Regions from separate parts of the Streptacidiphilus sp. PAMC 29251 genome, predicted to be linked through region 2. Evidence: predicted binding sites of a transcription regulator. Region 2 holds the regulator's gene; each other region holds the start of a gene.

Region 1 (4,746 bases), 320 kb from region 2:
CGGTGGGCTCGTACAGCTACCAGGTGAGCTACCCGGGCGACCCGACGCACCGGCCGTCCACGGCCTCGCTCCACCTGGCCGTGTCCAAGCTGTCCACCGACATCCCCGCCTCGGACCTCAGCAAGGTCGGTCCGTCCGGGGTGGTCTTCAGCGGCACGCTCTTCACCGAGTTGGGCGTCGGCATCGTGCCGCCCGGCAGCACGATCCAGGTGACCCGGGTCGACACGGACACCCAGCAGTCCACCGAACTGCCCGACGCCCCGATCGACCCGGTCACCCACACCTTCACCGTCAGCGATGTGCCCGGCCCCGGCCTGCACTTCCGCTACGACCTGACCTTCGCCGGGAACGCCACCCTGGAGGCCTCGGCGTCGAGCACCTCGGTGAGCTTCCAGCCGGACACCCCCGGGCTCACCCTGCACGCGCCGTCCTCCGCGAACCGCGCGGCCCAGCTGACCATCACCGGCAACTTGACCGACGATCCCTATCAGCCGTACGCGGCGGCCGACGAGAACGTCGAGATCACCAAGACCGACTTGGCCCATCCCAACGGGTACAGCCTCGGTACGGCCGTGGTGGCGGCCGACGGGAGCCTGTCGTTCCAGGACACCCCGCAGACCGGCGGCCCCAATGTCTACACGGTGTCCTACCCCGGCGACGCCACCCACAGCGCGGTGACCGAGCCCACCACCGTGCAGGTCTCCCGCGCCGCCACCGCGGTCTCCCTCGCCACCAACGCGGCCGACTACGGCTACGGCGCCACGGCCACCGTGACCGCACACCTCGGGACCAGCTACAACGGGCGCACCCTGTCGATCTACGCCCAGCCGTACGGCGGCGCCAAGGTGCTGGTGAGGACCGGCACGGTGGATGCCCACGGCAAGCTGACGGCCAGTTACAGGATCACCCGTCGCACCGTGTTCACGGTCTCCTTCGCCGGGGACTACCGGACCGCCCCGGCGACGGCGAGCGCGGTCGGCTACGCCTACGCCCAGCTCGCCGAGGCCCAGGCCGGCTACTACACCAGCACCCACCGCGGCTCGACCCTGTACCGGGTGTACCACCACACCGCGCACCCGAAGATCGCGGTGGGGGTCGCACCGAACAAGACCGGCGAGTGCGTCTACTTCCAGGTGCAGGAGTACTCCGCCGGCGCCTGGCACACCGTGATCAGCACCTCCTGCCAGAAGTTGAACTCCGGCAGCACCGCGGCCGGCACGCTCACCCTGCCCAGGGCCGCCGGCCACCTCTACCGCTTCTCGGCCCGCTACGCGCACAGCGCCGCCGACACCGCCAACCTCAGCACCGCCGGCCCCTGGCAGAACTTCACCTTCAGGACCTGAGCCGAAGCGACCTGACGTGTGGTCGGGGATCGGAACGCGGTAGGAACTCCCTCCGGAGGGAAAGCGTCCTATTCGGTGTAGGACGAAACCCGGAGGCGAAGACGTCATGAAGTTCCTGATGCGGGATCGGATGTTCTCGGTCGGCGACGATCACTGGATCACCACCGAGCACGGCGACAAGGCATTCCTGGTCGACGGCAAGGTGCTGCGGGTCTCGGACACCTTCGAACTGAAGGACACCGCCGGGGTCAAGGTCGCGGTGATCAAGAAGAAGATCGTCAGCGTCCGCGACGCCATGCGGATCGAGCGCGACGGCGAGACCCTCGCCACGGTGAAGAAGAAGCTGTTCACCCCGTTCCGCGACAAGTACGAGGCGCAGCTCGCCGACGGCCGTGAGTTCGAGGTGCACGGCGACTTCCTCGACCACGAGTTCGACATCGACGACGAGGGCGGCCACCGGGTCGCCCGGGTCTCCAGGAAGTGGTTCTCCTTCCGCGACACCTACGGGATCGACATCGAGGACGGCCAGGACGTGCCGCTGCTGCTCTGCGTCGCGGTCTGCGTGGACCACCTGCAGCGGATCGAGCACCACGACTGACGGCTGCCGTCCCCCTGTGCTCGAGGGCTGTGCCCCCGGAACGGCCTTGAGTGGAATAGACTCAACTTACGTCATGCTGACACTGGCAGGACAAGGCACGACCGCCGAGCACAGGAGGACACATCAGCGTGGACGCGAGCAAGCTCACCACCAAGGCACAGGAAGCCCTGTCGGCGGCGATCCGACGGGCGTCGAGCGCGGGCAATCCCGATGTCACCCCGGTGCACCTGCTGCTCGCCCTGCTGGAGCAGCCCGAGGGCATCGCCGGACCGCTGCTGGAGGCCGTCGGCGCCGATCCGGCCCGGCTGCGCTCCGTGATCCAGCGGCAGGCCGCCGCGCTGCCCTCGGCGCAGGGGTCCACCGTCTCCGCGCCGCAGTTGTCGCGGCAGATCGTGAACACCCTCAACGAGGCCGGCGCCCGTGCCGCCGACCTGGACGACGCCTTCGTCTCCACCGAGCACCTGCTGGTCGGCCTGGCCGCCGAGGGCGGCTCGGTGGCCGACGCGCTCAAGGCCGAGGGCGCCACCGCGAAGACCCTGCTGGCTGCGTTCAAGGAGGTCAGGGGCAGTGCCAAGGTCACCTCGGCCGATCCCGAGGGCACCTACAAGGCGCTGGAGAAATACGGCGCCGACCTCACCCAGGCCGCCCGCGACGGCAAGCTGGACCCGGTCATCGGCCGGGACCAGGAGATCCGCCGGGTGGTCCAGGTGCTCAGCCGCCGGACCAAGAACAACCCGGTGCTGATCGGCGAGCCCGGCGTCGGCAAGACCGCCGTGGTCGAGGGCCTGGCCCAGCGCATCGTGGCCGGGGACGTCCCCGAGTCGCTGCGCGGCAAGCGCCTGGTCTCGCTGGACCTCAGCGCCATGGTCGCCGGGGCGAAGTACCGCGGCGAGTTCGAGGAGCGGCTGAAGGCCGTGCTCGCGGACATCAAGCAGAGCGAGGGCCAGGTCATCACTTTCATCGACGAGCTGCACACGCTCGTCGGCGCGGGCGCGGGCGGGGATTCCGCCATGGACGCCGGCAATATGCTCAAGCCGATGCTGGCCCGCGGCGAGCTGCGGATGGTCGGCGCGACCACCCTGGACGAGTACCGCGAGCGGATCGAGAAGGACGCCGCGCTGGAGCGCCGGTTCCAGCAGGTGATGGTCGGCGAGCCGACCGTCGAGGACTCCATCGCCATCCTCCGCGGCCTGAAGTCCCGCTACGAGGCGCACCACAAGGTGCAGATCTCGGACGCCGCCCTGGTCGCCGCGGCGACCCTGTCCAACCGCTACATCACCTCCCGCTTCCTGCCGGACAAGGCCATCGACCTGGTCGACGAGGCCGCGTCCCGGCTGCGGATGGAGATCGACTCCTCCCCGGTGGAGATCGACGAGCTGCAGCGCGCCGTCGACCGGCTGCGGATGGAGGAGATGGCGCTGGCCAAGGAGTCCGACGCGGCCTCCGTCGACCGTCTTGACCGGCTCCGCCGCGACCTCGCCGACCGGCAGGAGCAGCTGGCCGGGCTGACCGCCCGCTGGCAGGCCGAGAAGGCCACCCTGAACAAGGTCGGCGAGCTCAAGGAGCGCCTGGACGACCTGCGCGGCACCGCCGAGCGGGCCCAGCGCGACGGCGACTTCACCACCGCCTCCCGGTTGATGTACGCGGACATCCCGGCCGCCGAGCAGGAGCTGGCCGAGGCCCAGGACGACGCCCGCAGCGAGGCCACCAGCGCGTCCATGGTGAAGGAGGAGGTCGGCCCGGACGACGTGGCCGACGTGGTGGCCTCCTGGACCGGGATCCCGGCCGGCCGGCTGCTGGAGGGGGAGACCGCCAAGCTGCTGCGGATGGAGCAGGAGCTGGGCCGTCGGCTGATCGGCCAGACCGCCGCGGTTCAGGTCGTCTCCGACGCGGTCCGCCGCTCCCGCTCCGGCATCTCCGACCCGGACCGGCCCACCGGCTCGTTCCTGTTCCTCGGCCCGACCGGGGTCGGCAAGACCGAGCTGGCCAAGGCCCTCGCCGACTTCCTCTTCGACGACGAGCGGGCCATGGTCCGGATCGACATGAGCGAGTACGGCGAGAAGCACAGCGTCGCCCGGCTGGTCGGCGCGCCCCCCGGCTACATCGGCTACGAGGAGGGCGGCCAGCTGACCGAGGCGGTCCGCCGCCGCCCGTACGGGGTGGTGCTGCTGGACGAGGTGGAGAAGGCGCACCCGGAGGTCTTCGACATCCTGCTCCAGGTGCTGGACGACGGCCGGCTCACCGACGGCCAGGGCCGGACGGTGGACTTCCGCAACACCATCCTGATCCTCACCTCCAACCTCGGCTCGCAGTGGCTGACCGACCCGTCCGTGGACGACGCCACCAAGAAGCAGCAGGTGCTGGAGACCGTCCGCAGCGCCTTCAAGCCTGAGTTCCTGAACCGGCTCGACGACATCGTGGTGTTCGACCCGCTGGGCATGGAGGAGCTGGCCCGGATCGTCGACCTCCAGGTCGCCTCGCTGGCCAAGCGGCTCGACGACCGCCGGCTCACGCTGACGGTCACCCCGGCCGCCCGCGACTGGCTGGCGCTGACCGGTTACGACCCGGCGTACGGCGCCCGTCCGCTGCGCCGGCTGGTGCAGTCGGCCATCGGCGACCAGCTGGCCCGGGCGATCCTGGGCGGCACGGTCCGGGACGGCGACACCGTCGAGGTCGACGCCGAGCCGGGGGCGGACCACCTCACCGTCCACCGGGCGGACGCGGCGCCGGCGGCGGCGTCCTTCGTGAAGAAGGGGTGACGGCTTCGCCAGGCACACGGGCATGAGGCAGGATGGTGGTGGTAAG
Region 2 (4,746 bases):
ATGCTGCGCCACGCCGTGTCCAGGGTCTGCAGATCCGCCAGGCGTCGGTACAGGTCGATCTCGTCCGGTGCCAGGAAAGGCCGTGGTGCTGCTGCCACTCTCAGTCACCTGCTCCGTTCGTGAGTTCCTGGTAGGCCGTCAGGTAGCCGTGCTGGAAGCCGGGGGCCGCGCCGAGGGTCGCCCGGTGCGCGGTGGCGTGCTTGGTCACGGTGCGGGAGGTGACGTTGAGCTGTTTGGCGATGGTCTCGTGGTCGGCGCCGGTCTTCAGGGCCGCGATGACGGCCTGCTGGACCGGGTTGCGCTGCTCGGTGGGCGGGAGCAGGGCGAGCGGTCGGGCCTGGGCCCAGTCCCGTTCGAAGTTGTGGACGAACGCGGCCACGGTCGCCGGATCCCGGGTGACCAGGGCCTGTGCGGGTCCGGTGCGCGGGTCGTGCTCGGCCTGTTCCGGATCCCGTACCTCGGTCACCAGCCAGGTGCGGTCGACGCAGATCATCCGCAGGAACGGGATCGGGCTGTCGACGACCCGGATCTGGGCGCCCCGGCTGGTCACGGCTTCCACGTACTCCCGAAGGCCCTCCGGCTCGCTGACGGATGCCTGCATGTACAGCGTGCGCAGGGCCACTCCGCGATCAAGCGCCTCCAGGTCACTGGGGATTGCCATCTTGAGCGCCGAAGCCCTCCGTCGGCCGGGCTGCGCCGTCAGCATCTCCCAGCTCGCCTGCGAGACCAGCCGCTCCAGCAGGTCGTTGATCACCTCGATCCCGGTCAGGTACTCGCTGGCCCCCTCGCCGCTCCCGCGTCGACCGCGGGCGAAGGCCGTCTGGAGCTCCGCCAGGACGTCGGCCTGCCGCTGCGCGTCCGCCAGCTCGGTGACTGCCTGCACCTGCCTGACCAGCGCCTGTTCCCTGGCGTCATGGACCAGCGTCGGCTCCAGCGCGACCGGTTCGATCAGCCGGTAGCCGCCGGGCTGGGAGGGGTCCGCGGCCAACAGCCCGAGCGCGAGCAGGCGCAGCACCTTGGGGTCGTCCGCCGGCAGGTCCGGCGTTTCGGGGGTGATGAACCCGAACGCCTGCCGCTGCACCGCACCCACGCTGCGCCACGCCGTGTCGAGGGTCTGCAGATCCGCCAGGCGCCGGTACAGGTCGATCTCGTCCTGGGTCAGCAGCGGCTGTTGTCTTCCCGGTTCGCTTTCCTGGTTCGTGGACATTCAGCCGGCTTCCGGCTGCTGATCCGTGATCTCCTGGTGCGCCGTCAGATAGCCGTGCTGGAAGCCGGGAGTCGCGCCCAGGGTGGTGCGGTGGGCGGTGGCGTGCTTGGTCACGGTGCGGGAGGTGATGTTGAGCTGCTTGGCGATGGCCTCGTGGTCGGCGCCGGTCTTCAGGGCGGTGATGATGGCCTGCTGGATCGGGTTGCGCTGCTCGGTGGGCGGCAGCAGCGAGAGCGGTCGGGCCTGGGCCCAGTCCCGTTCGAAGTTGTGGATGAACGCGGCCACGGTGGCCGGATCCCGGGTGACCAGGGCCTGGGCGATGCGGGTGCGCGGGTCGTGTTCGGCCTGTTCCGGGTCCAGCACCTCGGTCACCAGCCAGGTGCGGTCGACGCAGATCAGCCGCAGGAACGGCACCGGCGTGTCGACGACCCGGACCTGGGCGCCCCGGCTCATGGCGGGCTCGACGTACTCGCGGAGCCACCGGGGGTCGCCGATGGCCGCCGGTGCGTAGAGCGTGCGCATGGCCACGCCCCGCTCCAGTGCCTCCAGATCACGGTTCTCCGCCAGTTTGATCGCTGAGACCTTCCGCGGGCTGGGCTGGGCGGTGAGCAGTTCGCGACTGGCGCGGGAGACGAGCCGGGTCAGCACGGTGTTGATCGCCTCGATCCCGGTGACGTACTCGTGCGTCGCCTCGCTGTTGCTGCGCCGGCCGTACGCGTAGGCCGCCTGCAGTTCGGCCAGGATCCCGGCCCGCTGCTCCACCGCCGCCAGATCCGCGAAAGCCTGCTCCTGCTTGGCCAGGGCCCGCTCCTTGGCCTCGTTGACCAGTTCGTGCTCCAGCGTGAGCGGTTCGATCAGCCGGTAGCCGCCGGGCACGGAGGGGTCCTCGGCCAGGGCGCCGAGGGCGAGCAGCCGCAGCAGGGCGGGGTCGTCCTCGGCGAGGTCGAGCTGTTCCGGCGGCTCGAACCCGGAGGCCTGGCGGGCGGCGGGGTCCATGACGCGCCAGGTGGTGTCGAGGGTCTGCAGATCCGCCAGGCGGCGGTACAGGTCGATCTCCTCCCGGGTCAGCAGGGATTGCGGTGCCCGTATTGGCACGCTCTCGTCCGATATGTTCACCGCGAATTACCTTCCCCTTCATGAACGTTCAGGAACAGGAACACAGTAGGCACTTGCCGGTCACGGTGTGTGCATAAACAGTGGTAACTCAGCAAGTGATCCGAGATGTCGGTGCATGAACGTGCCCCGTCATGGCCATGCCCATCTGGGGGTTTGAAGCATGTGCGCCGCCCTGCACCAGCGACGCAGGGCGTGCGCCGGCGGGAGAAAGAGTCCGCGCATTCGACGCCGGAGGCATTGGGAAAAGCGGCAGCCATTTCGCTGCGAAAAACGTCGGCGGACGTGAGAGACCCCGGCAGGAATTCCTCCTGCCGGGGTCTTTCAGTTGGTAACCAGTGACCGCCGGGGAACTACTCCCCGCGCCGCCGGGGCCGCCAGACCACGAGCGCGCTGCTCTGCTGCACCTGCTGGTACGGGACCAGGTCGCGGCGGTAGCTGGCGTGCACCGCGGCCTCGCGCTGGGTCGCCGCCGCCGCGCCGGCGCTGGCGACCTCGCCCTGGAGCTCGGCCACCCGCGCCTGCAGCGCCAGCACCTGGTTCTCCAGCTCGATGATCCGCTTGATGCCGGCCAGGTTGATGCCGTCCTCCTGGGACAGCCGCTGCACCTCGCGGAGCTGGTCGATGTCCCGGGCGGAGTAGCGCCGGCCGCGCCCGGCCGTGCGGTCCGGGGAGACCAGGCCGAGCCGGTCGTACTGCCGGAGCGTCTGCGGGTGCAGCCCGCTGAGCTGGGCGGCGACCGAGATGACATAGACCGGGGTGTGCTCGGTCAGCTGGTAGGCCGCCCGGCCGCCGGAGGCGGCGCGACCGCCGCCGCCGGGGAGGCCGGTGCCTATCCCGACACCGATCACGGGTCCGCCCGGTCCGTCTCCTCTGGCGTCCATCACCTCAGGCCTCCTCAGCAGCCTTGAACAGTGCGGCCCGCGGGTTCTCCGCGGTCGTCGCCTCGCGGTACTTCTCCAGCGCCGACAGCGCCTCGCCCTCGGTCTCCTCGGGGACCGAGACCTCCACCGTCACCAGCAGGTCGCCGCGGGTGCCGTCCTTGCGGACCGCGCCCTTGCCGCGGGCCCGCATGGTGCGGCCGTTGGCGCTGCCCGGGGGCAGCTTCAGGGTGACCGGGGGGCCGCCCAGGGTGGGCACCCTGATGGTCCCGCCCAGCGCCGCCTCGGGGAAGGTCACCGGCACGGTGATGGTCAGGTTGTCGCCCTTGCGGCCGAACACCGGGTGGTCCTGGACGTGCACGGTGACGTACAGGTCGCCCGGCTGGCCGCCGCGCTCGCCCTGGGCGCCCTTGGCCTTCAGTCGGATCCGCTGGTTGTCGGAGACCCCGGCCGGGATCCGCACCTGCATCGTCCGCGCCGAGGTGGCGCGTCCGCTGCCGTGGCAGACCTCGCACGGGTCGTCGACGATCAGCCCGCGGCCCTTGCAGTCGCGGCAGGGGTCGGACAGGGCGAAGTTGCCCTGGCCGCGCTGGACGTGGCCGGTGCCGACGCAGGTCGGGCAGACCCGGGGGGTCGTTCCGGCCTTGGCGCCGGTGCCGGCGCAGGTCTTGCAGGCGGCCTGACTGGTCATCCGCAGCGGCACGGTGGTGCCCTCGACCGCCTCCATGAAGCTCAGCGTGACGTCGGACTCGACGTCCGCGCCGCGCCGCGGCTGGGCGGTACGGGTGGTGCCGCCGCCGCGGTTGAAGATGCCGCCGAAGACGTCGCCGATCCCGCCGCCGCCCCCGAAGGTGCCGCCCTGCTGGCCGCCGCCGTTGAAGAGGTCGCCGAAGTCGAAGCCGCCGGTGCCGCCGCCGGTGCGGAAGCCGCCGCCGTTGGCGAAGAGCGCCCTGGCCTCGTCGTACTCCTTGCGCCGTTTGGCGTCCGAGAGCACGTCGTTGGCCTCGGAGATCTCCTTGAAGCGCTCCTCGGCCTTGCGGTCGCCCCGGTTGGCGTCGGGGTGGAACTCCCGGGCGAGCTTGCGGTACGCCTTCTTGATCTCCGCGAGTGAGGCGTCCTTGGGCACACCGAGGACCTTGTAGTAGTCCTTCTCCACGAAGTCCTTGCTGCTCAACGGAATCGCCTCCTTCCCGCACTGGTGTCCGTCACGGTGATGGGACGGTGGGACCGTGCTCCGGTGTCACCGGTGCACGGCCCCACAGTCGCCATCGGGTCAGTCCTCGTCGCCACCGTCGCCCTTGGCGTCGGCGTCGTCGTTGGAGCCCTCGGCCGCGTCCGAGGACGCGCCCGGCTCCGGCTCCGCCACGGCGACCCGCGCCGGACGGATGATCCGATCGCCGATCTTGTACCCCGGCTGCAGGATCTGCACGCACGTGGTCTCGGTGACGTCCGACGAGTAGCTGTGCATCAGCGCCTCGTGCAGCGTCGGGTCGAAGGGCTCGCCCTGCTTCCCGAACTGCTGGAGCCCGAGCTTGGAGGCCACGG
Region 3 (4,746 bases), 1.5 Mb from region 2:
GGCGACCTTGCGCAGGATCCGTGCCAGCGCCCGCTCCAGGCTGCGGACGCCTGCCTCGCGGGTGTACTCGCCGGCCAGGCTGCGCAGCGCGTCCTCGGTGACGACGACCTCGTCGCTGCCGAGCGCGGCGCGCTCCAGCTGCCGGGGCAGCAGGTGGTCGCGGGCGATGACGACCTTCTCGTCCTCGGTGTAGCCGTCGAGCCGGACCAGCTCCATCCGGTCCAGCAGCGCCTCCGGGATGGACTCCAGCACGTTGGCGGTGGCCAGGAAGACCACGTCGGAGAGGTCCAGCTCGACCTCCAGGTAGTGGTCCCGGAAGGTGTGGTTCTGCGCCGGGTCCAGCACTTCGAGCAGCGCTGCGGCCGGGTCGCCGCGGTAGTCGGAGCCGACCTTGTCGATCTCGTCCAGCAGCACCACCGGGTTCATCGACCCGGCCTCCTTGATGGCCCGGACGATGCGGCCGGGCAGCGCGCCGACATAGGTGCGCCGGTGGCCCCGGATCTCCGCCTCGTCGCGGACGCCGCCGAGCGAGACCCGGACGAAGGAGCGGCCCATGGCCCGGGCCACGGACTCGCCCAGCGAGGTCTTGCCGACCCCGGGCGGGCCCACCAGCGCGAGCACGGCTCCGCCGGCCCGACGGCCGCCGACAGCGGTCCCAGCACCAGCAACAGCACCGGCGCTGCCGACCTGGCCCAGGCCGCGGTCGGCCCGGCGCTTCCGGACCGCCAGGTACTCGACGATCCGGTCCTTGACGTCGCTCAGACCGAAGTGGTCGGCGTCCAGCACCGCCCGGGCGCCGGTGATGTCGTAGGCGTCCTCGCTGCGCTCGTTCCAGGGCAGCTCCAGCACCGTGTCCAGCCAGGTGCGGATCCAGCTGCCCTCGGGCGAGGCGTCGGAGGAGCGCTCCAGCTTGTCGACCTCCTTGAGCGCGGCCTCGCGCACCTTCTCCGGCAGGTCGGCGGCCTCGACCCGGGCCCGGTAGTCCTCCTCCTCGGAGTCCGGGTCGCCGTTGAGGTCGGACAGCTCCTTGCGCACGGCCTCCAGCTGGCGCCGCAGCAGGAACTCCTTCTGCTGCTTCTCCATCCCCTCCTGGACGTCCTTGCGGATGGTCTCCGCGACGTCCGCCTCGGCGAGGTGGTCCCGCAGCAGCTGCAGCGAGAGCTTCAGCCGGGCGACCGGGTCCAGCTCCTCCAGCGCCTGCACCTTCTCGGCGCCGGTGAGGAAGGGCGCGTATCCGATGTTGTCGGCCAGGTCGGAGACGTCCTCGATGGCGGCGACCCGGTCCACGACCTGCCAGGCCCCGCGCTTCTGCAGCCAGGTCGTGGTCAGCGCCTTGTAGTCACGCACCAGCTCGGCGACCGACCCCGGCAGAGGATCCGGTACGGGGACCGCCTCGACCGGGCTGGCCTCCACCCACAACGCCGCACCGGGCCCGGTGGTCCCGGCCCCGATCCGAACGCGCCGCACGCCGCGCACCAGCGCCGCCGGATCTCCGTCGGCGAGGCGTCCGACCTGCTCGATGGTGGCCAGGGTGCCGATCGCGCCGTAGTTGCCGTCGATCCGGGGCACCAGCAGCACCCGTGCCTTGCGGGCACTGGCGACGCTGCTGATGCCGGGCGCCTGCGCGCCGCCGTCCCGTACCGCTGCCTGCGCGGCCTCGACGGCCGCGCGGACGTCGGGGTCGGACAGGTCGAGCGGGACGACCATGCCCGGCAGCACCGCGTCGTCGTCGAGCGGCAGCACCGGCAGAGTCAACGAAGAGGCAGTTGCCATGATCACTCCCAAGTAAGCAAAGTTGAGTTACCTGGACTAAAGGACATTGACCCCCCTGGTGTTCCCCAAGGCTGTTCGCCGTGAGCGATCAGGCTCTTCGAGCCGCCTGGGCCCCTCCGCTGTCCCGAACACCGGAAGGGCCGACCGCCATACCCCGCCCGCCGGGAGCGGAAGCGGAACGGAGCCTGCCTGATGTGGCGCACCCCGTCACCCGGTAGGGTCTACGCCCATGCCGCCCCGAGAGGCCGGCGGCTGAGACAGTGGCGTGAGCAGTGGCTGAAGACCGGCACGTTGAAGACCGGCGAGTACGGACGAAACCAAGTACGGACGAAACAGAGCGGGCCGGCGGCGTATGCCGCTCGGGCAACCCGCGAGCCCTGGGGGCGGTGGCGTGGTCGTGACGGATGTACAGCAGCAGGAGACCAGCGGGACCGGAGGTCAGCGACGCGTACTGGTGGTCGAGGACGAACCGACCATCGCCGAGTCCATCGCGGCCAGACTGGGCGCGGAGGGCTTCCGGGTCGCCGTCTCCCATGACGGTCCCACTGCGGTGGACTGCTTCCAGACCTGGCAGCCGGACCTGGTGGTGCTCGATGTGATGCTGCCCGGGTTCGACGGTCTCGAGGTGTGCCGCCGGATCCAGGCCCACCGCCCGGTCCCGGTGCTGATGCTGACGGCGCGTGACGACGAGACCGACCTGCTGGTCGGCCTGGGGGTCGGCGCCGACGACTACATGACCAAGCCGTTCTCCATGCGCGAGCTGGCCGCCCGGGTCAATGTGCTGCTGCGCCGGGTCGAGCGGGCCCAGCTGGCCGCCCGCACCCCGGTCGGCGGGACGCTGCGGCTCGGCGAGCTGGAGATCGACCACGTCCAGCGCCGGGTCCGGGTGGCCGGGGCGGACGTGCACCTCACCCCGACCGAGTTCGACCTGCTGGCCTGCCTGGCCGCGCAGCCGCGCGCGGTGCTGACCCGCGAGCAGCTGCTCGCCGAGGTCTGGGACTGGACCGACGCCTCCGGCACCCGCACCGTGGACAGCCATGTGAAGGCGCTGCGCCGCAAGATCGGCGCCAACTGGATCCGCACGGTGCACGGCGTCGGCTACGCCCTGGAGGCTCCGTCGCCGTGACCGCTGACGCCGGGAGCGCCGCACCGAACCTGCTCCGGCGGGCCGCCGGGCGGCTCTGGGCGGATCTTCGCCCGCTGGACCCACTGCGTTCCATCAAGGCCAAGCTCGCGGTCCTGGTGATCACTTCGGTGGGCATCTCCACGCTGATGGTGGTGCTGGCGCTGAACTCGGACACCCAGATCCGGATCGTCATGATCTTCTCGGTGGTCGCCTCGCTGCTGATCACCCAGCTGCTGGCGCACGGCATGACCGCCCCGCTGCGGGAGATGACCGCGGCGGCCAGGGCGATGGCGGCCGGCGACTACAGCCGCGAGGTCAGGGCCACCTCGCGGGACGAGGTGGGCGAGCTGGCCACCGCCTTCAACACCATGGCGGCGGACCTGGAGGCGGCCGACCGGCAGCGCCGGGAGCTGATCGCCAATGTCTCGCACGAGCTGCGCACCCCGATCGCCGCGCTGCGCGCCGTGCTGGAGAACGTGGTGGACGGCATCGTCCGGCCCGAGCCGGACACCATGGCCGCGGCGCTGGAGCAGACCGAGCGGCTCGGCCGGCTGGTCGCCCATCTGCTGGACCTCTCCAAGATCGCCGACGGGGTGGCCTCACTGGACACCCGCGAGTTCGGCGTGGAGCCCTTCCTGGCCGGGGTGCTGCGCGGGCTCACCGTCGACGGCTCCACCTCGGGCGGCGCCAGCCGACGCCGCGACGTGTCGCTCTCGCTGGACGTGCCGCCGGACCTGACCGCGGTCGCCGACCCGGAGCGGCTGCACCAGGTGGTCGCCAACCTGGTCGACAACTCCTGCCGGCACAGCCCCAAGGACGGCACGGTGACGGTGCGGGCCCGCGCCGAGGGCTCCGACGGCCTGCTGCTGGAGGTCGCCGACCAGGGCCCGGGGATCAGCCCCGAGGACCGGCACCGGGTGTTCGAACGCTTTAGCCGCGGCAGCGGGCCCTCGGCCCAGGGCCCCGGCAGCGACGGCGGCACCGGGCTCGGCCTGGCCATCGCCCGCTGGGCGGTGGACCTGCACGGCGGCACGATCGCGGTGGCCGACTCCGAGGAGGGCTGCCTGATCCGGATCACCCTGCCGGGGCCGCGGCCCGCTCCGCGACCGGAGCGGCGGTCACCGGAGCGGAGATCACCGGAGCGGCGGTCCGGCCGAGGCTGAGCCGCTCGACCGCCCAGCCGCTCAGCTGGGACGGACTTGAGACAATTGCCCGAAGTGTGGCGGAGTGCACCGCGATCCAGCGGAGGGCCTGGCGATAGGCGCACGATTGTCCGCATTTATCCGCCCGTTCTGAGCGAACAGCCACTCGTTATCCCCCATCACGACCGAGTTCTAACATTCATTTTTCGCCAAACTCAGCGCCCGCACTGTGATCTGGGCGACGACCAGGGGGCGGGACCTGCGCAGACAGGCCCCGGGGGCGTAGCCTTGGCATCCGCTGTCCACCATTCTTAAGGAAGCGGAAGAGGGCGGTTGCCGCCGTGTCGCCAGAGTCCCCCCATACCTCAAACAGTTCGACCGCCACAGAACAGGGTTCGGTGCACACCGGCCCCGGTGCGGACCCGACCGCAGGGTTCGGTCCCAACGAGTGGCTCGTTGACGAGATCTACCAGCAGTACCTCCAGGATCCCGGTTCAGTGGACCGGGCCTGGTGGGACTTCTTCGCCGACTACCGAGCCGGCGCCGAGGCTGAAGAGACCGCGGGTGCCCCCGCCGGAGCCGAGGTGACGGCGGCAGCACAGACCGCCGCAGCCCCCTCGCCCCCGGCAGCGGCCCCCGCCCCGGTCGAGGCGGCGCCACCGCCGCCACCGGTCCCGCCGACGCCCGCGCCGGTCGCGGCCCCTG

Evidence for each region. The regulator HspR, encoded in region 2, represses chaperone genes until heat shock. The targets are predictions, from matches to a motif close to TTGAGNNNNNNNNNCTCAA.
Region 1: the regulator HspR is predicted to act here: its motif matches at 1,988-2,006, upstream of clpB (ATP-dependent chaperone ClpB).
Region 3: the regulator HspR is predicted to act here: its motif matches at 1,796-1,814, upstream of lon (endopeptidase La).

Annotation. Positions count from the first base shown of each region.
Region 1 is NZ_CM135725.2:4,958,985-4,963,730, reverse strand. It holds gene ACXKR8_RS23325 (YncE family protein) at 1-1,343, shown strand, start outside; gene ACXKR8_RS23320 (LURP-one-related/scramblase family protein) at 1,450-1,941, shown strand; gene clpB (ATP-dependent chaperone ClpB) at 2,070-4,700, shown strand.
Region 2 is NZ_CM135725.2:5,281,562-5,286,307, reverse strand. It holds gene ACXKR8_RS24895 (hypothetical protein) at 1-98, opposite strand, end outside; gene ACXKR8_RS24890 (hypothetical protein) at 101-1,207, opposite strand; gene ACXKR8_RS24885 (hypothetical protein) at 1,208-2,323, opposite strand; gene ACXKR8_RS24880 (heat shock protein transcriptional repressor HspR) at 2,674-3,204, opposite strand; gene dnaJ (molecular chaperone DnaJ) at 3,209-4,375, opposite strand; gene grpE (nucleotide exchange factor GrpE) at 4,475-4,746, opposite strand, start outside.
Region 3 is NZ_CM135725.2:6,789,218-6,793,963, reverse strand. It holds gene lon (endopeptidase La) at 1-1,773, opposite strand, end outside; gene ACXKR8_RS32475 (response regulator transcription factor) at 2,126-2,899, shown strand; gene ACXKR8_RS32470 (sensor histidine kinase) at 2,896-4,062, shown strand; gene ACXKR8_RS32465 (multifunctional oxoglutarate decarboxylase/oxoglutarate dehydrogenase thiamine pyrophosphate-binding subunit/dihydrolipoyllysine-residue succinyltransferase subunit) at 4,383-4,746, shown strand, end outside.